DNA from 2 places in the Streptomyces sp. NBC_00669 genome. Region 2 is predicted to be linked to the other one. Evidence: riboswitches for the same ligand, from Rfam matches in the RefSeq annotation. Region 2 holds a riboswitch; the other holds the start of a gene.
The links. Region 2 has a riboswitch for glycine ahead of gcvP (aminomethyl-transferring glycine dehydrogenase). Riboswitches for the same ligand answer to the same signal wherever they lie in the genome.

Region 1 (11,625 bases), 1.8 Mb from region 2:
CAGCATCTGCTCCACATGGCCGGCCTGCGCCGCACCGCCTTGCGCGCCCGCGATCACGTGGGACCGCCCCTTTCCCCTCGTTTCGTTCTGCTCTTCGCACGACATCAAACCAGGTCGAGTGTGCCCAGCGGTATGGCGACCGACTCAAGCGGAACCGGCTATAGACCAGGTATACGACCGTTGAACGGGCGCGAGGCGGCCGGACCCGCTCGCCACGCGACCGCGGCCGAGATCAGCGCCGGTCCGCGGCCCGATCACCGCCCGATCACCGCCGGGCCGCAGCCGGTTTCGCGGCCCGTCCGCGAACCCGGCCGCGAACTCGCCCGCAGACGCGGTCACGGACGCCGTCACGGACTCAGTCACGGACTCAGTCGCGGGCGAAGAACGGCCGCACCGTCTCCAGCAGCCAGTCGCCCACCGGGTCCTGCGCCACGTCCAGCAGGATCAGGTGCACCGGCCACGGTGGCGGGGCCACGCCCATCGCCCGGCCGAGCGCGTCCATCGCGGCGGCCCGGTCGTCCTCCTGCCAGCGGTCGAGTTCCACACCGATGAACAGGGCGGGCGGCTCCTCCTCCACGGCGGCCAGCGCCCGCCGGCCGGAGAGCAGCACCGGGGTGACCGCGAACTCGCCGGCCGCGGCGGCCAGGAAGTCCACCGGTTCCTCGTCGTGGCCCGGCTCCCACAGCCGCACCCGGGCACCGGGGGGCGCGTCCCCGCCGCGTACCCCGGAGAACTGCGGCGCGCGCTCGCCCGGCACCGGCCGGCACAGCTGGGCCACCGCGGCCGGCGGCAGCGGCACGCCGACCGCCCCACCGGGGTTGACGGCGATGCCGACCAGCGGCGGCAGCCCGCGGGCGAACTCGTGCACCGGCGCGACCGTGCAGGACATGCCGTCCGCGGCCTGCCGGAACTGCTGCTCGGAGCTGAAGACCGGTACGTAGGGCGCGCCGCCGAGCACGACGGTCGGCAGGTCGAGGCCGGCCGCGTCCGGCGAGCCGCCGTTCGGCAGCGGCACCCACACCTGGGAGCGGCCGAGCACCTCCAGCAGCCGGGGGGTGGCCGACGGATTGCCGAGGCTGGCCCCCAGCACCTCTTCCAGCTCGTTGGCCGGCCATATGTACGGTGCCGGATTCTCCATGTCCACCCTTGTCCGCCCGTGTACCGCGTCTGTAGCGTTGTGCAGCGTCATGCCCGGGAAACCCTAACCGCTGCCGGGGGCCGGGGACCCTGGGCATGCAATGATGAAGGCCACAACTTGCATACCGGCCGTTCGAGGCCGCGCGGGAGAGCCCCGGACCTGTGCACGCGACCAGCTCGCGGGCGCCGGGACGGGCGCCGAAGGAGCAAGTCCTCCCTTGAATCTCTCAGGCACAGATACCGCGCGGGCGAGGCAGATCTGAAAAGCGGCGGAGCCGTCGGCGCACCCTCGGGTGTGCGGTCCCGCCCACCCAAGGTGCAAACCGCGGCCCGCGCGAGCGGGGTTCACGGTGAACCTCTCAGGTTCCGATGACAGATGGGGAGTGTCCATCCGTCATCTCTCCTTCCTCTTCACCGAGACCGAGCCTGGGAGCCTGTCACCGATGAGCGAACCCCGTCACACCGCGCTCGACGCCCTGCACCGCGCCCTCGGCGCGACCATGACCGACTTCGCCGGCTGGGACATGCCGCTGCGGTACGCCAGCGAGCGCGAGGAGCACCAGGCGGTCCGCACCCGGGCCGGTCTCTTCGACCTGTCGCACATGGGCGAGATCACCGTGACCGGCCCGCAGGCGGGCGAGGCGCTGGACCACGCCCTGGTCGGCCACCTGTCCGCGCTGGCGGTGGGCCGGGCCCGCTACACGATGATCTGCGCGCCCGACGGCGGCATCCTCGACGACCTGATCGTGTACCGGCTCGGCGAGCAGGAGTTCATGATCGTCGCCAACGCGTCCAACGCGCAGACCGTGCTCGACGCGGTGGCGCTGCGCGCGGCGGAGTACGACGCGCAGGTCCGCGACGACCGCGACGCGTACGCGCTGCTGGCCGTCCAGGGCCCGCAGGCCCCGGCGATCATGAAGGCGGTGACCGACGCCGACCTGGACGGGCTGAAGTACTACGCCGGGCTGCCCGGCACCGTCGCCGGGGTGGACGCGCTGATCGCCCGCACCGGCTACACCGGGGAGGACGGCTTCGAGCTGTTCGTCGCGCCGGCCGACGCCGAGCGACTGTGGCGGGCGCTGACCGACGCCGGCGAGTCGGCCGGCCTGGTGCCGTGCGGGCTGTCCTGCCGCGACACGCTCCGCCTGGAGGCGGGCATGCCGCTGTACGGGCACGAGCTGACCGCCTCGGTCACGCCGTTCGACGCCGGGCTCGGCCGGGTGGTCAAGTTCGACAAGCCCGGGGACTTCGTCGGGCGCGCCGCGCTGGGCGCCGCCGCCGAGCGGGCCAAGGACCTGCCGCCGCGCAAGCTCGTCGGGCTGGTCGCGCAGGGCCGCCGGGTGCCGCGGGCCGGCTACCCGGTCACTGACGCCTCGGGCGCGGTGATCGGCGAGGTCACCTCGGGCGCCCCGTCGCCGACCCTCGGCAAGCCGATCGCGATCGCGTACGTGGACGCGGCGCACGCGGCGCCCGGCACGCCGGGGGTGGCGGTGGACATCCGCGGCTCGCGGGAGCCGTACGACGTCGTGGCGCTGCCGTTCTACCGGCGCGAGCGCTGAGCGGACCGGGCTCGCTCCCCCGTCGCCGCACCCGGCGCCGGTTCCGCGGCCCGCGCCGCACCTCGCCGTTTCCCCGTTCTTCCCCCTCGCCCCCCTTTCCCTCAGCTTTCCGTTTGCCGTGCCGCACCCGCGAGCACCCCTGCCGATCCGGGAGAATTCAGCCATGAGCATCAACCCTGAGCAGCTTCGTTACAGCAAGGAGCACGAGTGGCTCTCCGCCCCCGCCGACGGCGCGGCCACGGTGGGCATCACCTCGCACGCCGCCGACGCGCTCGGCGACGTGGTCTTCGTCCAGCTCCCCGAGGTGGGCGCGACGGTGACCGCGGGTGAGACCTGCGGCGAGCTGGAGTCCACCAAGTCGGTCAGCGACCTGTACTCGCCGGTCGGCGGCGAGGTCACCGAGGTGAACCAGGACGTCGTCGACGACCCTTCGCTGGTGAACACCGCGCCCTTCGAGGGCGGCTGGCTGTTCAAGGTGAAGGTCGCCGAGGAGCCGTCCGACCTGCTGTCCGCCGCCGAGTACGACGCCTTCATCGAGAACTGAGGGAACCCGCGATGTCGCTGCTGAACCAGTCCCTGCACGAGTTCGACCCGGATGTGGCGGCCGCGGTCGACGCCGAGCTGCACCGCCAGCAGTCCACGCTGGAGATGATCGCGTCCGAGAACTTCGCGCCGGTCGCGGTGCTGGAGGCGCAGGGCTCGGTGCTCACCAACAAGTACGCGGAGGGCTACCCCGGCCGCCGCTACTACGGCGGCTGCGAGCACGTCGACGTGATCGAGCAGCTCGCCATCGACCGGGTCAAGGCGCTGTTCGGCGCCGAGGCGGCCAACGTGCAGCCGCACTCGGGCGCCCAGGCGAACGCCGCCGCGATGTTCGCCCTGCTCAAGCCGGGTGACACCATCCTCGGCCTGGACCTGGCGCACGGCGGGCACCTGACCCACGGCATGAAGATCAACTTCTCCGGCAAGCTCTACAAGGTCGCCGCGTACCACGTGGACGCGGAGACCAACCTGGTCGACATGGCCGAGGTGGAGCGGCTGGCGAAGGAGCACCACCCGCAGCTCATCGTGGCGGGCTGGTCGGCGTACCCGCGGCAGCTGGACTTCGCGGAGTTCCGCCGGATCGCCGACGAGGTCGGCGCGTACCTGATGGTCGACATGGCGCACTTCGCCGGGCTGGTCGCGGCCGGGCTGCACCCCTCCCCCGTGTCGTACGCCGACGTGGTCACCACCACGACCCACAAGACGCTCGGCGGCCCGCGCGGCGGGGTGATCCTGGCCAAGGCCGAACTCGCCAAGAAGATCAACTCCGCGGTCTTCCCGGGACAGCAGGGCGGCCCGCTGGAGCATGTGATCGCCGCGAAGGCGGTCGCGTTCAAGGCCGCGGCGACGGACGAGTTCAAGGACCGCCAGTCCCGTACGCTGGAGGGCGCGAAGATCCTCGCCGACCGGCTGACCCGGCCCGACGTGGCGGAACTCGGCGTCTCCGTACTCTCCGGCGGCACCGACGTCCACCTGGTCCTGGTCGACCTGCGCAACTCCGCGCTCGACGGCCAGCAGGCCGAGGACCGGCTGCACGCGGTCGGCATCACCGTCAACCGCAACGCGATCCCGAACGACCCGCGGCCCCCGATGGTCACCTCGGGTCTGCGGATCGGCACGCCCGCGCTGGCGACGCGGGGCTTCACCGCCGACGACTTCCGCGAGGTCGCCGACATCATCGCGGCGACGCTCACCGCGTCGCCGGCCTTCCCGCCGTCGGAGAGCGGGCCCTTGCGGCAGAGGGTCACCGCGCTGGCGGAGAAGCACCCGCTGTACCCGGGCCTGTAGCCGGGTCGCCGGTTCGTGTCCGCCCGCGCCCCGTGGTCGCGGGTACTCCCCCGTGCGAAGCTCAAGGGGGAGGCGGGCACGAACCGGCCACCGGCCGGCCGGCGGGACACCGTATCCGGCCCGGCAGCGCGCCCCCGCCGAGCGCGGCCGCAGCACCCTGCGGACAACGGCGTCCGCGAACCCCAGGAGCTAAGAACACCGTGGCAATCTCCGTCTTCGACCTGTTCTCCATCGGAATAGGCCCGTCCAGCTCGCACACCGTCGGCCCGATGCGGGCGGCGAACATCTTCGTGCACCGCCTCAAGAACGAGGCGCTGCTCACCCATACCGCCTCCGTGCGGGCCGAGCTGTTCGGCTCGCTCGGGGCGACCGGCCACGGCCACGGCACCCCGAAGGCCGTCCTGCTCGGCCTGTCAGGACACGCGCCGCGCACCGTCGACGTGGAGACGGCCGACGACGAGGTCGCCCGTATCCGCGCCGAGCACCGGCTGGACCTGCTGGGCACCCACGAGATCGCCTTCGACGCCGACACCGACCTGGTGCTGCACCGGCGCCGCTCGCTGCCGTACCACGCCAACGGGATGACGCTGTCGGCGTACGACGACGCCGGCGAGGTGCTGCTGGCGAAGACGTACTACTCGGTGGGCGGCGGCTTCGTGGTCGACGAGGACGCGGTCGGCGAGGACCGGATCAAGCTGGACGACACGGTGCTGCGCCACCCCTTCCGCACCGGCGACGAACTGCTGCGGCTGTCCCGGGAGACCGGGCTGTCGATCTCCGCGCTGATGATGGAGAACGAGAAGGCCTGGCGCAGCGAGGCCGAGATCCGGGCCGGGCTGCTGGAGATCTGGCAGGTGATGCGGGACTGCGTGGAGCGGGGCATGTCCCGTGAGGGCATCCTGCCCGGCGGCCTGAAGGTGCGCCGCCGCGCCGCGCAGTCCGCCCGCCAGCTGCGGGCCGAGGGTGATCCGTCCGCCCGCGCGATGGAGTGGATCACCCTCTACGCGATGGCCGTCAACGAGGAGAACGCGGCGGGCGGCCGGGTGGTCACCGCCCCCACCAACGGCGCCGCCGGGATCATCCCGGCCGTCCTGCACTACTACCTCGCCTTCGTCTGCTCGCCCACCACCTCCGCCGCCGACCGGGACGACGCGGTGGTCCGGTTCCTGCTGGCCGCGGGCGCGATCGGCATGCTCTTCAAGGAGAACGCCTCCATCTCCGGCGCCGAGGTCGGCTGCCAGGGCGAGGTCGGCTCGGCCTGCTCCATGGCCGCGGGCGGCCTCGCGGAGATCCTGGGGCTCACCCCGGAACAGGTCGAGAACGCCGCCGAGATCGGCATGGAGCACAACCTCGGCCTCACCTGCGACCCCGTCGGCGGCCTCGTCCAGATCCCCTGCATCGAGCGCAACGGCATGGCCGCGGTCAAGGCCGTCACCGCCGCCCGCATGGCCATGCGCGGCGACGGCCGCCACCACGTCTCCCTCGACAAGGTCATCAAGACCATGAAGCAGACCGGCGCGGACATGAAGGTCAAGTACAAGGAGACCGCCCGCGGCGGCCTCGCCGTCAACGTCATCGAGTGCTGACGCGGAAGGCCCTGACCTGGGGTTTCCCGTCTTTCCGTGCTGTCGGAGCCTTCCGGGCCTGTACGTCGGAAAGTCCCTCGGAAGTGTGCGGCTCCCCCGAGGGGACCCGCCCGGCCGTACCGTTCTCCTGCTCCGGCGAAGTGATGACCGGCCTCGGGCGTACACCGCGGCGGTCGGGTCGGCTTACGTGTCCTGGGGGTTGTGGAGGGCTGCGCCGAGGGCGCTCTGCCGGTACAGGACCCGGCGTCCGTGGCGGGTGCGTTCGACCAGGTGGGAAGCGGCGAGCACGGACAGGTGCTGGCTGACCGCGGAGGGGGTGACGCCGAGCCGGTGGGCGAGTTCGGTGGTGGTGGCGGGTTCGGCGAGCAGGGCGAGGAGCCGGGCGCGTGGGCGGCCCAGGAGCGACTCCAGTGGCCGGGGCGCGGAGGGGGCGGGGTTCTCGCCGAGGAGGGCCAGGCCGCGTGCGGTGTAGACGATGTGGGGCGGGGCGTCGAGGCTGAGCATGGTCGAGACGCCGTCGACGAAGCAGCTGGGTGTGAGCAGCAGGCGTCGGCCGTCGATGGGGATGTCCGCGAGATCGTCGCTCCGGCGGCCGCCGCGTTGGACGCTCAGGATGCCGTCGGTCCAGGTCAGGCGGTCGTGGATGTCAGTGAACAGGTGTGCTGCACCGTGTTCGGCCAGGATGCGGGCCCGGTGGGCGAGGTCGCTCTCCAGGATGGAGCGGATGCGTGGCCAATGGGGGAGCAGGCAGGCGTTCCAGTAGGCCTCCAGCTCGTCGGCGATCCGGGTCAGGAGACGGGCCGGGTCCAGCAGCCCGGCGGCCAGTGGCGGCGGAAGGGGTTCACCCAGGGGCAGGAAGGTGCGTTCCAGGTCGGGTCCGAGCAGGAGCGGGTCGGTGCGGCGCAGGGCGGTGAGCTCGGCGCGGATGTCGGGGGCCGGGGTGTGGGGACGGGGGGTGAGCAGGTCGGGCACCCAGTAGCGGCGGCGTGCGACCAGCGAGGTCAGCAGTTCCTGGTCGAGCCGGCCGAAGGCCGGGCGCATCGCTTCGCGCAGGCCGCGCAGTTGTGGCAGGCGAGCAGCGTGTCCGGCCCACAGCCGCAGGCTCAGGACGGTCTCCTGGAGCGGAGAGTAGGCGAAGGAGGTAGCCGCGAGATCGGCGGTCTCCAGTCGGAAGCGAATCATTAAGCCCCAGTCTTAACTCCTTCTGCCCCTCGCGCACGGCGGATTGGCTGGCGCGCATGACCACCGCACCGCCGTCCGACGCCCGTACCCCCGGCGCCACCGGACGCCCGTCGCCCGCCTCACTGCCGCCCGCGCCGGGTGGTTCCTCTCCCCGGACGGACCCCGTCGTGCGGGCGCTCGCCGTCCTGCTCGTGATCAACGCGCTCGGCAACGGCCTGTTCCTGACCGTCAGCACGCTCTGGTTCACCCACGGTCTGGGCTACTCCGCCTCCAAGGTGGGCCTGGCCCTGACGGTGGCCGGCCTGTGCGGCATCCTCGCCTCCTTCCCCGCCGGCCGCGCGGCCGACCGGTACGGTGCCAAGCCCGCCCTCGTCGCCCTGCACCTGGCGCAGGCGGTCGCGATGGCGGGCTTCGCCGTCGCCCGCAGCTACCCCGCCTTCCTCCTGCTGGCCTGCACCGTGACCGCCGGCAGCCGGGCCAACAGCACGGTCCGCAGCACCCTTTACGCGCACAGCCTGCCCGCCACCACCCGGACCCCCGCGCTGGGCCTGCTCCGCGCGGTCAACAACGTGGGCATCGGCGCCGGAGCCGCGCTCGGGACCACCGTCGTCGCCCTCGGCCACACCGGCGCCTACCAGGCCGCGATCATGATCAACGCGGCCACCTTCCTCCTGGCACTCATCCCCCTGCGCACCGTCCCCGCCCAGGCCCACCTCGCCCCCGCCCCCGCGGCGGCCGACGACGAACACCGCGGCAAGCGCCCGGCAAGCGCACTGCGCGACGGCCCCTACCTCGCCGTCACCGCCCTCAACGCGATCGTCAACATGCTCTACGTCGTGCTGGAAGTCGCCCTGCCGCTCTGGCTGGTCAACTACACCCACGCCCCTCGGCCCCTGGTCGGCACGCTGCTGGTCCTCAACACCACCCTGGTCGTCGCACTCCAGGTCCGCGCCACCCGCCACACCGGCGACCTGCCCACGGCCGCCCGCTCCTTCCGCACGGGCGGCCTGCTCACCGCGCTCGCCTGCGCCACCGCCGCCACCGCCGCCCACCACAACCCCACCGCGGCCACCGCGATCCTGCTGACCGCCGTCCTGCTGCTCACCCTCGGCGAGGTCACCTCCCAGGCGGGCAGCTGGACCCTCGGCTACGCCCTGGCCCCCGACCACGCCCAAGGCGCCTACCAAGGCGTCTTCCAAACCGGCGTCTCCGTCACCCAGGCACTGGGCCCTTTCGTGGTCACCGCTCTGGTCCTCCCGCACGGCGCGGCCGGCTGGTGCACGCTGGCCGCCATCTTCGCCGTCGCGGCACTGGCCATGCCCGCCGTCTCACGGCGAGCCGAACGGCGCTGGGCCGCCATGCCTCCCGCGGGGACCCGCACCGGCCCGTGACGGCCCGTTCCCCGCAAGTAGCGTGACGGGGTGCGGAGATGCCCGGTTCTGCCACCACGGCCGCGGCGCCGGTCTGCGACGGTTCATGGCTTGTCGAGGGCAACGTCGTCCACGTGAACCTCGGTGGCCACGAAGCCCCCTGGCTCCGGGGGCCGTCGCTCCCGCCCGAAGGGCCGGGCGGCTGGGCGACGGCGGTGGGGTCAGGGCGTCGCGGTGATGTTCTTCTCGAGCGCGGCGATGTAGTTGGGCAGGTGGTGGTCCTTGATGGCGTCGGTTTCGGGGGCGAGCAGGTCGATGGCCACGCCTTTGGCGCGGTCTTGGAGCGTGGCGAGCAGTGGCATGGCGTGGTGCAGGCGGCCGTCGGCGTCGAAGTAGCGCAGGGCGTCGACGTGGGTGTAGGCGGGCTCCGGTGGGAGGTGGGGGACGATGTCGTTGTTGTTGACGAAGCGGTAGCAGCGGTCGGCGAAGGCCTTGTTGTGTGCCGCGGCCAGGAGGCGTTCGCAGGTGCGGGGCTGGCCGAAGGTGTAGATGCCGTGTGCGAGCAGCCTGGGCTGTTCCAGGTACAGGCGGGCGCCGGCCAGCATGGCCAGGGCCGCGCCGAGGCTGTGGCCGGTGAACCACAGGCTCTGGCCGTGGTCGCGGAAGTCGACGACGGTGTCGCGGATCTGCGGGTAGACCGACTGCAGGGCCTGGTGGAAGCCGTAGTGGACGAAGCCGGTGTCGGCGGGCCCGGGGACCGGCGGGGTGTCGACGTCGGTGAGCCAGTCGCGGATCTTGGCGACCTCGGTGCCGCGGAACCCCACGATGATCATCTGATCGTCGGCCATGACGTAGGCCTGGGTGTCCTCGATGGGGAACGGCATCCGATGCGTGGACTCGAAGTACCGGACCCGGTCGAAGCCCCAGGCGGACGCCTGGGCCTGGAGGCCGTCCTGGTCCAAGGTGGCCAGCGCGGCTGCGCGGGCCATCCAGTAGGCGTGGGGCAGCGAGTAGCCGCCGGCCGCGTGGTCGAGGGCGGGAATGGTCATGAAGGTGTCCTTCGCGAAAGGAGGTTCCGGTGGCCGGCGGGGGTGGCCGGCTGCCGGGGGACCGGGAGGGGGCCCGCGGCGATCGGAGTTCACGCGGTTGCCGCGGGCCGGCGGTGAGGGGTCAGAGGACGGCCAGGGTGAAGCCGGCGTTGAGCCGGGCGGTCGCGGAGGACGTCTGGACCAGAACAGTGGTGGCGTTGTTCCCGCACAGGGGCTGAGTGGAGCGGGCGACCTCGATGAACACGCGCTTGCCGCCGCTGAGGTTCACCGAGACCTCCGACACCGCGGTCCTGACGTCGAAGCCCGACGCGGAGACCTTCACGCAGTATTCGCCGAGCGCCACCCGTTTGACCGAGGAGACGGCCTTCGCCCGCACCAGCGTGCCGTCCGCGGCGACGACGGCCGCGGCCCGCGCGTAGGGGGCGACGGCGACGGGCACGGCCGCCGGCGCCTTGTTCGGTGCCTTGCCCGGTGCCCTGTCCGGCGGCGCGGCCGCGACGGCTCCGGCGGTGAGCGCGGACACGGCCACCACCGTCACCGCGATGACCTGCGACTTCTTGAGAGCAATCATGGGAGAGCCTCCTCGACGAACCCGATCGGATCGCTACTCACAGTGGCCGATGACTCCTTTGGGTAGCCAGCGGTGCGGGTCTGCTTCACCCCAACGAGCAGTGCCGCCTGCCGCCTTGACCACGCCGGCCGAGCCGGAACGAAGGCATCGACGGGTTCGCAACGGTTCTGGTGGGCCCTCGCCGCCTTTCGTCAGAGGGAGACCCGGGCTGTTCTGCCGGCGGTGAACCCCGGCCCGACCGGGCTCGACGATCACTACAGTCCGGACTCATGACAACGATGACGACCCGCACCGTCGAGTACCCGGCCGACGGTCTGACGATGATCGGGCACCTCGCGCTCCCGGCCGGTGTCGACCGCCGGCCCGCGGTGCTGCTCGGACCGGAGGGCATGGGGCTCAGCGACGTCGAGCGCCGCAGGGCCGACGCGCTCGCCGAACTGGGATACGTCGCGCTGGCCTTCGACCTCCACGGCGGGCGCTATCTGGGCGACCCCGAGGAGATGCTGGCCCGTTGCATGCCGCTGCTCGCCGACCCCGACCGGATGCGGGGCATCGGCCACGCGGCGCTCGACGTGCTGCGCGCCGAACCGCGGACCGACCCCGACCGGATAGCCGCCGTCGGCTACGGCACCGGGGGCGCCATCGCGCTGGAACTCGGGCGCGACGGCGTCGACCTGCGCGCGATCGGGACGGTCAACGCAACCATCACGGGCCGACCGGGCGAGGCAGCGCGCATTCGCTGCCCGGTGTGGGCCGGGGTCGGATCGGAAGACCCGATCATGGCGCCCGCGCAACGGGACGCGTTCACCGCCGAGATGCAGGCCGCGGGCGTCGACTGGCGCCTCGCGGTCTACGGCGGCGCCTTGCACGCCTTCCACCACCCGCCGGTCGACCACCCCGCGGTCCCCGGCGTCGGCTACCACCCGCAGCACGCGCGGCGCGCCTGGCGCGACGTCGTCGACCTGCTCGCCGAGTGCCTGCCCGTGACGGAGGACCTGGGGGTATGACCCGGGCCCCCTCCTGCCCCGCCTGATCGGCCGCCGTGCCCGCCGGCCGGGTGACGGCGGCCCGTCCATGCCGTGAGGACCGGTTCGACCCATGCCCCCCGCTCGCCGTCAAGTCGCCGCAGTACGAGGTGCGTTCGCGTACGGATCGCGCGGACAGGGCGCGGGCTGTGCGGCCGCGCATTCATGGCCGCGGGGGCGGCCCCGCACCCGGCCCGATGTGGTCCCGGCCGACAAGGCCTACGCCTCACGCGCCATCCGCGAGCACAGCTGAAGCAATGGCACGGCCTCGCCACCACCTACGGCAAGACCGCGACCATCCACCTTGCCGGACTCC
Region 2 (11,625 bases):
CGACCCGGCTGCGGGACGACCGGGTCGAACTGACCGGCGCGGCCGTGACCGTGGTGGACGGCGAGCTGCACGCGGTGCCGTGACACGCGCGCACGTACGTCACGGGCGCGTACGTCACATTCGTGGACGCCGAAACCGGGTGCGCCACAGCCACGCGCGTCACAGCCGCGCGCGTCACGGCGGGGCAGTGGGGCGCCGGGGCGGTGGCGCTCACCCGGTGGGCAGCCAGCCCACCTTCCCGGCGAGCAGCGCGTACCCGACGAAGGCGACCGTGTCGATGAGCGAGTGCGCGGCCACCAGCGGGCCGACCCGGCCCCACCGGCGGTAGAGCAGCACGAACACCACGCCCATCGCCATGTTGCCGACCATGCCGCCGATGCCCTGGTACAGGTGGTACGACCCGCGCAGCACCGCACTGGCGGCGAGCGCGGCGATCGGCGACCACTTCAACTGGTCGAGCCGGCGCAGCAGATAGCCGACCACGATGACTTCTTCGAGGACCGCGTTCTGCACCGCGGAGGCGATCAGCACCGGGATGCGCCACCACACGTCCGGCAGCGACTCGGGCACCACCGTGAGGTTGAACCCGGCGCCCCGCGCGCCCAGGTAGAAGGCCAGCCCGGTGCCGCCGATCACCGCGGCGACCAGCGCGCCCCAGGCCAGGTCCCGGCGCGGCCGGGTGAGGTCGAAGCCGATCGCGGGCATCCCGACCCGCTCGCGCGCCAGCAGGTGCGCGACCAGCGCGACCGGGGCCAGCGCGGTGGCGATCGAGAAGACCTGCCAGGCCAGGTCGAGCCAGGGGCGGCCGGGGGCCTGCGAACCGACCAGCGTCGCGGCCTGGTTCTTCAGCGCGCCCGGCCGCGTCACCGAGCCGATGAAGCTGATCACCGCGGACACCCCGCTGGCACCGAGCGACAGTGCCAGCACGATCAGCGTCTCGCTGCGCAGCGTCCGCTCCTCGAACGGCAACTGCCGCTGCTCCGGCTGCCCGGCCTGTGCCTGTGCCTCTGCCTGCACGCGGTCCTCCCGTGTCGTCGCGGACACGATACGAAGATCCCGCCCGCCGCCCTACCGCCGCACCGCCACGGCCGCCCGCACGGTGTGCGCCGCGCGAGCCTACGCCACGAACCTGGCTGTCGCCCCGTTGACCAGCCCGAAGCGCGCCGACTCGCCGCGCGGCGCCGCCCGCCCCGGCTCCGCGCTCAGACGGCGCGCAGCACGCACGGGTGCACCAGGTACGCGCCCAGCCGTCCTTCCAGGTCGCCGTTCTTGTACGCCACGGCCCGGCCCTCCAGCCGCTCGGGCCCGGCCCGCAGCGCGAGGGCCAGGTGCGGGCTGTTGACCCGGGCGTCGTCGGTGGGCAGTTGCAGCGGCGCGCTCGCGCACAGGTCCCACTGCTCGGAGGCGCCGGCCGGAACGGTGACCGGCGCGCCGCCGGCCAGCCGGATCTCCACCTGGCGGTCGGCGAGGACGCTGATCCGCAGCGTGACGCCGCCCTGCGGAGTGTTGACCTCGCCCGCCCACTCCCCCGGCGCGAGCGTCATCGGGCGGCCCTGATCGGTGACCGGGACGAGGTGCTCGTGGGGGAAGCCGGGCGCCAGGATGCCCATCAGGCGCAGGACGACGGCGTCCCGGGCCGCCTTGCGGGTGGAGTTGGCCAGCACCGCGACCGAGATCTCCCGCTCGGGCAGGTCGATCATCATCGCGGCGATCCCGCCCATGCCGCCGCCGTGGCTGCGGACGACCGGCCCGGGGCCGTGCGAGACGACCCGGCCGAACCCGTAGCCCAGGTGCTCGCCGATCGGCACCGCGTCGTGCATCGCCGCGGCAGTGGCGGGTCGCAGCAGACGGGTGGCCGTCCGGGCGAAGAGTGCCACGTCGGCGGCGCTCGCCCAGCCGGCCCCGGCCGCGGGGTGGTCGCTGAAGCAGGTCGGGTACGCCTCCCCGCCGGCGGAGTAGCGCTCGGCGACGGGCGCCGAGCCGGTGTAGGCGGGCCCGTAGCCGAAAGTGTCCAGGCCCAGCGGTGCGAAGATCCGCTCGCGCAGGTAGTCGCCCTCGCTCCGGCCGGTCGCCGACTCCAGCACCCGGCCCAGTTCGGCGTAGCCGAGGTTGGAGTACTCGAATCCGGTGCCCGGCTCGCGGACGAGGGTGCGGTAGCGGGCGATGTCGATCGGCAGCGGCCCGGCGTCGTAGTGGAAGTTGTAGAACGCCGGGAACCCGCCGCGGTGCCGCAGCAGTTGGCGCGGGGTGGGCGCCGTCCACGGGTAGTCGCCGGGGATCGGGGCGTCGAGGTCCAGCAGGCCCTCGTCGGCGGCCAGGCAGACGGCCGTGGCGGTGACCGCCTTGGTGACGGAGGCCAGCCCGTAGACGGTCTCGGGGGTGGCCGGCCGCCGGGCGGCGACGTCCGCATGACCGTAGGCGCGGGCGAGCACGACCTCGTCGCGTGCCACGACGGCGAGGGAGAGCGACGCGCAGGAGTGGTCGGCCAGCGCCCGCGCGCAGAACTCGTCCAGCCCGTCCAGCACGTCCGACACGTCCGTCGCGCCCGCCGCGTCGAGTACGTCCGGGCCGTTCGGTTCCGTCGCTTCGTTCGGCACCTGACCGCCCCCTTGATCGAATCCGCCGCTCGATCGAAGGGTAATGCGCCACCGCGCCCGGGCCGTCGGGGGGCGGCGCGGCTCAGCCGGGCATCGGCCAGGTGTGGACCGGGGCGCCCTCGGTGGACAGGGCGCGGTAGCGCTGCGTCATGGCGGCGAGCGCGGCCCGGCGGTCCAGGCCGCGGCCGAGGAAGTGGTGGAAGGCGTCGGCCTGCCAGCGGGCGCCGTTGGTACGGAGCCGGCAGCGCTGTTCGATGATGCCGAGGTAGTGGTCGCGGTCGACGGGGTCGATGCCCCAGCCGTCGAGTCCGGCGGCGGCCAGCGGCAGGAGTTCGTCGCGGATCAGGTCGGCCGCGGCGACCTGGGCGAGCGCGGTGCCGCGCGGGCGCGGCCAGTGCAGCACGGCGTCGATGCCGTCGCGGCAGGCGGCGTCGAAGTTCGCGGCGGCGGCGCCGAACGGCAGCCGCTGCCAGATCGGCCGCGGCGCCTCGGCGAGCGCGCGGACCAGGCCGTAGTAGAACGCCGTGTTGGCGATGACGTCGGCGACGGTGGGCCCGGCCGGCATCACCCGGTTCTCCACCCGCAAGTGCGGCACCCCGTCGACGACTTGGTAGACCGGGCGGTTCCAGCGGTAGATCGTGCCGTTGTGCAGGGCCAGTTCGCGCAGCTGGGGCACCCCGCCCTCGTCGAGCACCCGCAGCGGGTCCTCGTCGTCGCAGATCGGCAGCAGCGGCGGGAAGTAGCGCAGGTTCTCCGCGAACAGGTCGGCCACCGAGTCGATCCACCGCTCGCCGAACCAGGTCAACGGCCGTACGCCCTGGGCCCGCAGCTCCTGCGGGCGGGTGTCGGTGGCCTGCTGGAAGAGCAGCGGGCGGGTCTCGCGCCACAGCTCGCGGCCGAAGAGGAACGGCGAGTTCGCGCCGACCGCCACCTGCGGCGCGGAGACCACCTGGGCGGCGTTCCACGCCGGGGCGAAGCGCTCCGGGGTGACCTGGAGGTGCATCTGCGTGGAGGTGCAGGCCGCCTCGGGCGCGATCGAGGCGGAGGTGTAGACGAGGTGCTCGACGCCTTCGATGTCGAGGGTGATGTCCTCGCCGCGCATGGCGAGAATCCGCTCGTTGAGCAGGGTGTAGCGGTCGGCGCGGGAGAGGTTCGCCGAGACCAGGTCCTGGGCCTGGAGGGTGGGCAGGATTCCCACCATCACGATGCCGGCGCCGACCTCCCCGGCCATCCGGTCGGCGTAGCCGAGCCCGGTGCGCAGTTCCTCGGCGAGCCGGTCGAGCACCCGGCCGGAAAGCGGGTGCGGCGCGATGTTCACTTCAATATTGAACTGGGCCAGCTCGGTCTGGAAATCGCGGCTCGCGATGCGCTCCAGCACCTCTTCGTTCATCATGCGGGGCAGTCCCTCGGAATCCGCGAGATTCAATTCGATCTCCAGACCCATGAGATTGCGCGGCCGGTCGAAGCGCCGCTCCGCCAACAGCCTCTCCAGCCCCACCAGGCACTGCTGGAGCTTGTTCCGATACATCCGCCGGTCGGCCAGGTCGAACGCCCCGGCCACGACCTTCTCCCCCATCGAAGCGTCCCTCCTCGCGCGGTCCTCACCGGAGGATGCCCACCCAAATGATCGATAACGCCCACCGGAGCACGGCGTGCACGCTACGCTTGCCGTAGTGACCGGCAGCGGGCATGTTCCCGCGGCACATTCGGCGCAGGGCTCCCGCGTAAAATCGGGGTGAATACCACCGCACGGTTCCGGCCGACCGTACGGGGCGGAAATCAGCGGCATCCGCCCCCTACCCTGCGGGAATGCCGGCCGGACCCCTCGGGAAGAAGGCGGATAACCGCCTTGCGGGTAATACTGGCAGCGAGTAGATGAAACACGGAGCGAACACACGTCGTATAAACTCCGCGCACGAGGCAGAGTATCCGCCGTCGCCGGGCGAGCTTGAGCAGTAACCCTCACCAGGTACTGACCGCGCCGTCCGCTCCTCGCCCGCACCGCTTTGTGCCCGCACCACGTGTCTCCCAGTGAGAGGCGACAACACCATGCCGCTGCTTGTCCCCCCAGCACCCGCACCAGCCCTGTTGAGCGTCCTGGCGGCGCTCAGTTCTCCCACTGCGGTCCTGGAAGCCCGGACCCCCGCCCTGCGCACCGCGGAAGGGCCGCTGGACGCCGAACACCCCCTGCCGGTCCATGTGTTCGAACCGGCGGCGGTTCCCGGTGGCCTGCCCCACGCGCGGCTGGCCGGCTGGCGGTTCCATATCAGGGCGGGGTCCCGGGTGGCCGCGGCGGGCGAGACCGTGGCGACACCTGACGGCTGGGTGTTCTCGCGCTTCTCCGAAGGCCCCTACCTGGCCTCGACCGAGCGGGCGCTGCGCCAGGCGGAGCCGCTGCCGGCCACCTACCAGCCGCACCTGCTGTCGGTGCCGAGCCTGTACATGATGGCGCTGTGGCTGCACTCGGTGCCGAGGGCCGACGCGGCCACCGCCCAGCCGGACCCGGCCGACCTGGTCATCCCGCTGGCGCCCGCGCCGCCGGGGATCGCCTCGCACCGGGTGTACCGGATCGTGGAGCTCGCGCCGCTGCTGAGCGCGTGGCTGGCCCCGCCGCCGCTGGCCGGCTCCCCGGCGTAGGCAGTGCGGGCCGTGCAGGCCGCATAGGGCGCAGAGGCCGTATCCGGCGGCCCGGCATGAGCGAAGCCGGTTCTCCTGGGCACCGAGGCTCAGGGGAACCGGCTGTGTCATGCGCCGGACGGCCGGTCCGACGCCTCGTCGGACGATCCGTGGAACGCCTCGGACGCCTCGCCGGGCGGCTCAGGCGGCCGTGGTGACGCGCGTAGCGACCAGCGGCCGATGCGGTGCGATGATCTGCCCGTCGGGCAGGATCTCGCCGGTGTCCTCGAAGAGCAGCACCCCGTTGCACAGCAGGCTCCAGCCCTGCTCCGGGTGGTGGGCCACGATGAGGGCGGCCTCACGGTCGGCGCTGTCAGCGGTAGGGCACTGCGGCTCGTGCTTGCACATGGTCAATGGTGTCTTTCGCTGCGAGAGGTGAATGGTGCGGTCGGTCGCGTCGCCTGCCTGGTTCATCTCGGTCCCCCGTTCTCGCGCGGCCGGTCCCAGTCTTGCTCCCCGGACGGCATTCCGCAGGTATTTCACGTTCGCGCTACTCATTGGTGCAAGACGCGCCATCCACTCGGCCGGTTGCGGACACACGGCGGCGCCTCCCGGCCGTTTCCCGGTCGGGAGGCGCCGCCGCCCCGCCTGCGCGTCGCCGCGCGCCGATCAGCTCTCGTACGCGTCCAGCGGCGGGCAGGAGCAGACCAGGTTGCGGTCGCCGAACGCCCCATCGATCCGGCGTACCGGCGGCCAGTACTTGTCCGCGGGGTGCACGCCGGCCGGGAAGACGGCCTCCTCACGGCTGTACGGGTGGCTCCAGTCGCCGCTGAGCGCGGCCGCGGTGTGCGGGGCCGAGCGCAGCGGGTTGTCGTCGGCGGGCCACGCGCCGGAGCCGACGCGGTCGATCTCGGCGCGGATCGCGATCATCGCCTCGCAGAACCGGTCCAGTTCGGCGAGGTCCTCGCTCTCGGTGGGCTCGATCATCAGGGTGCCGGCCACCGGGAAGGACATCGTCGGCGCGTGGAAGCCGTAGTCGATCAGCCGCTTGGCGACGTCGTCGACGCTGACACCGGTGTCCTTGGTCAGCGGCCGCAGGTCGATGATGCACTCGTGCGCGACCAGGCCGCCGGGGCCGGTGTAGAGCACCGGGTAGTGCGGCTCCAGCCGCTTGGCGACGTAGTTGGCGCTCAGCACGGCGATCTGGCTGGCCTGCTTCAGCCCCTCGCCGCCCATCAGCCGGACGTAGGTCCAGGAGATCGGGAGAATCCCCGCCGAGCCCCAGGGCGCGGCCGAGACCGGGCCGACACCGGTGGCGGGGCCGGCCTCGGGCTGGAGCGGGTGGTTGGGCAGGTGCGGGGCCAGGTGGGCGCGGACCGCGACCGGGCCGACGCCGGGGCCGCCGCCGCCGTGCGGGATGCAGAACGTCTTGTGCAGGTTCAGGTGGGACACGTCGGCGCCGAACCGGCCCGGGCGGGCCAGGCCGACCAGCGCGTTGAGGTTGGCACCGTCGACGTAGACCTGGCCACCGGCGTCGTGCACGGCCGCGCAGACGTCGGTGATGTGCTCCTCGAACACGCCGTGCGTGGAGGGGTAGGTGACCATCAGCACGGCGAGCCGGTCGCGGTACTGCTCGATCTTCGCGCGCAGGTCGGCGACGTCGACGTCGCCGTCCTGGCTGGTCTTCACCACGACCACGGTCATCCCGGCCATCACCGCGCTGGCGGCGTTGGTGCCGTGCGCGGAGGACGGGATCAGGCAGACCGTACGGTCCAGGTCGCCGTTGGCCCGGTGGTAGGCGCGCACCGCGAGCAGGCCGGCCAGTTCGCCCTGCGACCCGGCGTTGGGCTGGAGGCTGACCTTGTCGTAGCCGGTGATCTCGGCGAGCTGGTCCTCCAGGCCGTGGATCAGGCTGAGGTAGCCCTCGGCCTGGTCGGCGGGCGCGAAGGGGTGCAGGGCGCCGAACTCCGGCCAGGTGACCGGCTCCATCTCGGTGGTCGCGTTGAGCTTCATGGTGCACGAGCCCAGCGGGATCATGCCGCGGTCCAGGGCGTAGTCGCGGTCGGCGAGCCGGCGCAGGTAGCGCAGCATCGAGGTCTCGCTGCGGTGCTGGTGGAAGACCGGGTGGGTGAGGTAGTCGTCGGTGCGCAGCAGGGCGTCGGGCAGCGCGTCGGGGGCGGCGGCGTCGAGCGCGTCGATGTCGCCGGTGGCGCCGAAGGCGGCGAGCACCGAGCTGAGCGCGGCGCGGTCGGTGGTCTCGTCGCAGGCGATGCCGACGTGGTCGGCGTCGGTCAGCCGCAGGTTGACGCCGGCGGCGCGCGCGGCGGCCACGACCTCGGCGGCCCGGCCGGGCACGTGGGCGGTCAGCGTGTCGAAGTACGCGTCCTCGACGAGCTCGACGCCGGCCGCGCGCAGGCCCGCGGCGAGCACCGCGGCGTAGCGGTGGGTGCGGCGCGCGATGGCGGCCAGCCCGTCGGGCCCGTGGTAGACGGCGTACATGCCGGCCATCACGGCGAGCAGCACCTGGGCGGTGCAGATGTTGCTGGTGGCCTTCTCCCGGCGGATGTGCTGCTCGCGGGTCTGGAGCGCCAGCCGGAAGGCGGTGTCGCCGTCGGCGTCGACCGAGACGCCGACGAGCCGGCCGGGCAGGTTGCGGGCGTAGGAGTCGCGGACGGCCATGTAGCCGGCGTGCGGGCCGCCGAAGGCCATCGGGACGCCGAACCGCTGGGTGGTGCCGACCGCGATGTCCGCGCCGAGGTCGCCGGGCGAGGTGAGCAGGGTGAGCGCGAGCAGGTCGGCGGCCACGGTGACGATCGCGCCGAGGTCGTGCGCCTGCTCGATGACCGGCCGCAGGTCGCGGACGGCGCCCGAGGCGCCGGGGTACTGCAGCAGCACGCCGGTGACGCCGCGCTCGGCGACGTCGGCGGGGATGCCGGCCGACAGGTCGGCGGTGACGACCTCGACGCCGGTCGGTTCGGCGCGGGTCCGGATCACCGCGAGGGTCTGCGGGAAGGTGTCGGCGTCGACCAGGAAGACGCCGTTCTTGACCTTGCCGACCCGGCGGGACAGCGCCATCGCCTCGGCGGCCGCGGTGCCCTCGTCCAGCAGGGAGGCCCCGGAGGTGGGCAGGCCGGTGAGGTCGGCGACGACGGTCTGGAAGTTCAGCAGCGCTTCGAGCCGGCCCTGGGAGATCTCCGGCTGGTACGGGGTGTAGGCGGTGTACCAGGCCGGGTTCTCCAGCACGTTGCGCAGGATGACCGGCGGGGTGAAGGTGCCGTAGTAGCCCAGGCCGATCATCGGCGTGAGCACCTGGTTGCGGTCGGCGAGCGCGCGCAGCTCGGCGAGCGCCTCGGCCTCCGTGACGGCGGCGGGCAGACCGAGCGCCTCGGTGCTCTTGATGGTCTCGGGTACGGCGGCGCCCGTCAGTTCGTCCAGCGAGCCGTAGCCGACCTGGGCGAGCATCTTGGCCTGCGCCTCGGCGTCGGGGCCGATGTGGCGGCGGGCGAACGGCCGGCCGGCTTCCAGCTCGGCGAGGGAATTGCGGCGGTCACTCATCTTCGGGGGCCTCCTGGTCTGCAACGACCTTCGGGGGTGCCGCCAAGGCACCCGTACGGCCTCCCCCTCTGTCATCAGAACCTGAGAGCTTCACCGCCCCGGCCCACAGGGCGGCTTTCACCGTCGGTGAGGACGCGCCCGGCGGCCGCGCTGCTTCCGGGACAGGTCCTGCTTTCCAGAGTGACCTCACCCGAGCGGTACGGATGCCTGAGAGATTCCGGGGAGGATTTGCTCCTTCGGCGCCTTCCGCCACCCGCCAGCAGACGGGTTCTTGGAGGACTCTCCCGCACGGGGTCAACGGCCTTCTGCCAGCCTACCAGCGTGATCCGAACACGGATCGGAACAGGTGCCGAGTCGACACCGCCCCTGTTGTGGCTTTGGGTAGGAGTCAGCAGCCGTCGTACGACGGCGGGCCTGGGGTTGGTTGGACTCGTTGGAGGGACCGTGCAGACCGACATCGATCCGCGCAGCCTGATCGGCCGCCGCGCCTTCGACCGTGACGGGACGAGGATCGGCACGGTGGACGAGGTCTACCTCGACGACGCGACCGGCACGCCGGAATGGGCGGCGGTGCGCACCGGCCTGTTCACCCGGGACGCCTTCGTGCCGCTCGGCCCGAGCGAGCTGGACGGCGACAAGCTGCGGGTGCCGTACGAGAAGGCGCTGATCAAGGACGCGCCGGACTTCGGCGTGGGCCGGCACCTCTCGCCCGAGCAGGAGTTGCAGCTCTACCACCACTACGGCATGGACGTGCCGCGGTCGGGGGCGGAGCCGGCGCCTTCCGGGGACTTCGGCGAGCTGGCCGACGACGACTGAGCCGGATCGGCGGGCGGGTCGCTGGCCGCGTCCACGGGCGGGACCGCCGGCCGGTCTGCCGGCGGACCAGCGTCCGGACCTGCGGGCGGACCGGCCGGCGGCGGGTCGTCCGGGTCCGCGGGCATCCGCTGGGCAGCCAGCGGCAGCGGATCGCTGGAACTGAGTTCCGGATCGTCCACGGGGAAGGTGCGCACCCGGCCCGGCACGGCGTCCGAGGGCACCTCGAAGCGCACGGTCACCCGGCCGACCCCGCTGCCCTGCACCCACCCGGCACCGTACGTGGCGTGGGTGACGTCATGGCCCGGCAGCCAGCGGTTCGCCCGCTCGGGGGCCGGCGGGGGGCTGCTGGGCAGCGGCGGCGGGGCGTCGTCCTCCGCCGAGTCGCCGTTCAGCGCCCGCTCGCCCGCGGCCTGGGCGAACAGGTCCTCCTGGGTGAAGTCGGCGAGCCCGGCGACGCCCACCCCGAGCAGCCGTACGCCACCGGTGGTGTCGACGGCCTCGGCGAGCCGGCGGGCGGTCTCGCGCACCACGGCCGGGTCGTCGGTGGGGGCGCGCAGCGTCTCGGAGCGGGTGAGCGTGGAGAAGTCGTACCGCCGGACCTTCACCACGACGGTGCGCCCGGAGCGGCCCGCGCCGCGCAGCCGCTGCACGCAGCGCTCGGCGAGCCGGTCGATCTCGTACCGCACATGGGCGCGGTCGGTCAGGTCGCTGTCGAAGGTGTCCTCGACCGAGATGGACTTGACGTCGCGGTCGGCGACCACCGGGCGGTTGTCGACACCGGCGGCCATCGCGTGCAGGCCCGCGCCATGCGCCTTGCCGAGCAGCCGGACCAGCTCCCCCTCGCCGGCCTGGGCGATCTCGGCGACGGTGAGGATGCCGGCCCTGCGCAGATGCTCGGCCGTGGCGGGTCCGACCCCCGGCAGGGTGCGCACCGGCATCGGGTCGAGCAGCGCCTGCTCGGTGCCGGGTTCGACCACCACCAGGCCGTCGGGCTTGGCCTTCTCCGAGGCGATCTTGGCGAGCAGCTTGGAGCCGGCCAGCCCGACGGAGGCGGTCAGGCCGGTGGCGGCCTTGATGTCGGCGCGCAGGCCCCGGGCCACCGCCCGCGGGTCGTCGGCGTGCTCACCGGCTTCCAGGTCGACGAACGCCTCGTCGACGCTCAGCGGCTCTATCAGCGGTGACGCCTCGCGGAGCAGCGCCATCACGATCTCGCTGACCTGCCGGTAGATGCCGAACCTCGGCGCGAGATACGCCGCGTTGGGGGCGAGCCGGCGGGCGTGCGCCATCGCCATGGCGGAGTGGACGCCGTGCACGCGCGCCTCGTAGGACGCGGTCGACACCACGCCGCGGGGTCCGAGGCCGCCGACCACCACCGGCTTGCCCCGCAGGCTCGGCTTGGACGCCTGCTCGACCGCGGCGAAGAACGCGTCCATGTCCAGGTGGAGGATCGTCGGCGCACTTCTCACACGTCCAAGCGTCCCGCATCCCACCGACATCGGCCGTACATGTGTACGGCGACGGCGGGTCGCAGCCGCGGCCCGGCGGCGGAGCGAGCCACCGCACAGCGCCGCGCGGCCTGGCACGGCACCACACCGCACGACACGCGATGCGAGGTGCGCGCGAAGTGCGCCGGGCCGCGCTCAGACCGCCTTGTTGCGGCGCCGGGCCAGTTCGTCGGCCGGGTTGTGGCCGACCAGGGTCTCGCCGGTGTCCACGCGCTCGCCGTGCATCTCGGACAGCGCGGTCTCCACGTCGCGCCAGACCACGCCGACCGCGATGCCGAAGATGCCCTGGCCGCCCTGGAGCAGTTGGACCACTTCGTCGGGCGAGGTGCATTCGTAGACGGTGGCGCCGTCGCTCATCAGCGTCATCCGGGCCAGCTCGCCCGGGCCGACCGAGCGCAGATGCTGGACGGCGGTGCGGATGTTCTGCAGGGAGACGCCGGTGTCGAGCAGCCGCTTGACGATCTTGAGCACCACGACGTCGGAGAATCCGTACAGCCGCTGGGTGCCCGAGCCGTACGCGGGTCGCACGCTCGGCT

Region 1: another riboswitch for glycine. It lies ahead of gcvT (glycine cleavage system aminomethyltransferase GcvT); the one in region 2 lies ahead of gcvP (aminomethyl-transferring glycine dehydrogenase).

What each region holds. Positions count from the first base shown of each region.
Region 1 covers NZ_CP109018.1:2,594,677-2,606,301, forward strand. Annotated here, with positions in the region: gene OG896_RS10320 (enhanced serine sensitivity protein SseB C-terminal domain-containing protein) at 1-57, opposite strand, end outside; gene OG896_RS10325 (enhanced serine sensitivity protein SseB) at 368-1,138, opposite strand; glycine riboswitch at 1,272-1,390, shown strand; gene gcvT (glycine cleavage system aminomethyltransferase GcvT) at 1,581-2,696, shown strand; gene gcvH (glycine cleavage system protein GcvH) at 2,860-3,240, shown strand; gene glyA (serine hydroxymethyltransferase) at 3,252-4,526, shown strand; gene OG896_RS10345 (L-serine ammonia-lyase) at 4,727-6,112, shown strand; gene OG896_RS10350 (ArsR/SmtB family transcription factor) at 6,296-7,294, opposite strand; gene OG896_RS10355 (MFS transporter) at 7,351-8,685, shown strand; gene OG896_RS10360 (lipase family protein) at 8,886-9,713, opposite strand; gene OG896_RS10365 (hypothetical protein) at 9,835-10,284, opposite strand; gene OG896_RS10370 (dienelactone hydrolase family protein) at 10,554-11,291, shown strand.
Region 2 covers NZ_CP109018.1:815,070-826,694, forward strand. Annotated here, with positions in the region: gene OG896_RS03315 (PhzF family phenazine biosynthesis protein) at 1-83, shown strand, start outside; gene OG896_RS03320 (CPBP family intramembrane glutamic endopeptidase) at 211-1,017, opposite strand; gene OG896_RS03325 (serine hydrolase domain-containing protein) at 1,203-2,597, opposite strand; gene OG896_RS03330 (glutamate--cysteine ligase) at 2,680-4,173, opposite strand; gene OG896_RS03335 (hypothetical protein) at 4,647-5,234, shown strand; gene OG896_RS03340 (DUF5999 family protein) at 5,415-5,621, opposite strand; gene gcvP (aminomethyl-transferring glycine dehydrogenase) at 5,883-8,768, opposite strand; glycine riboswitch at 8,827-8,953, opposite strand; glycine riboswitch at 8,954-9,065, opposite strand; gene OG896_RS03350 (PRC-barrel domain-containing protein) at 9,213-9,584, shown strand; gene OG896_RS03355 (DNA polymerase IV) at 9,506-11,050, opposite strand; gene OG896_RS03360 (MerR family transcriptional regulator) at 11,225-11,625, opposite strand, start outside.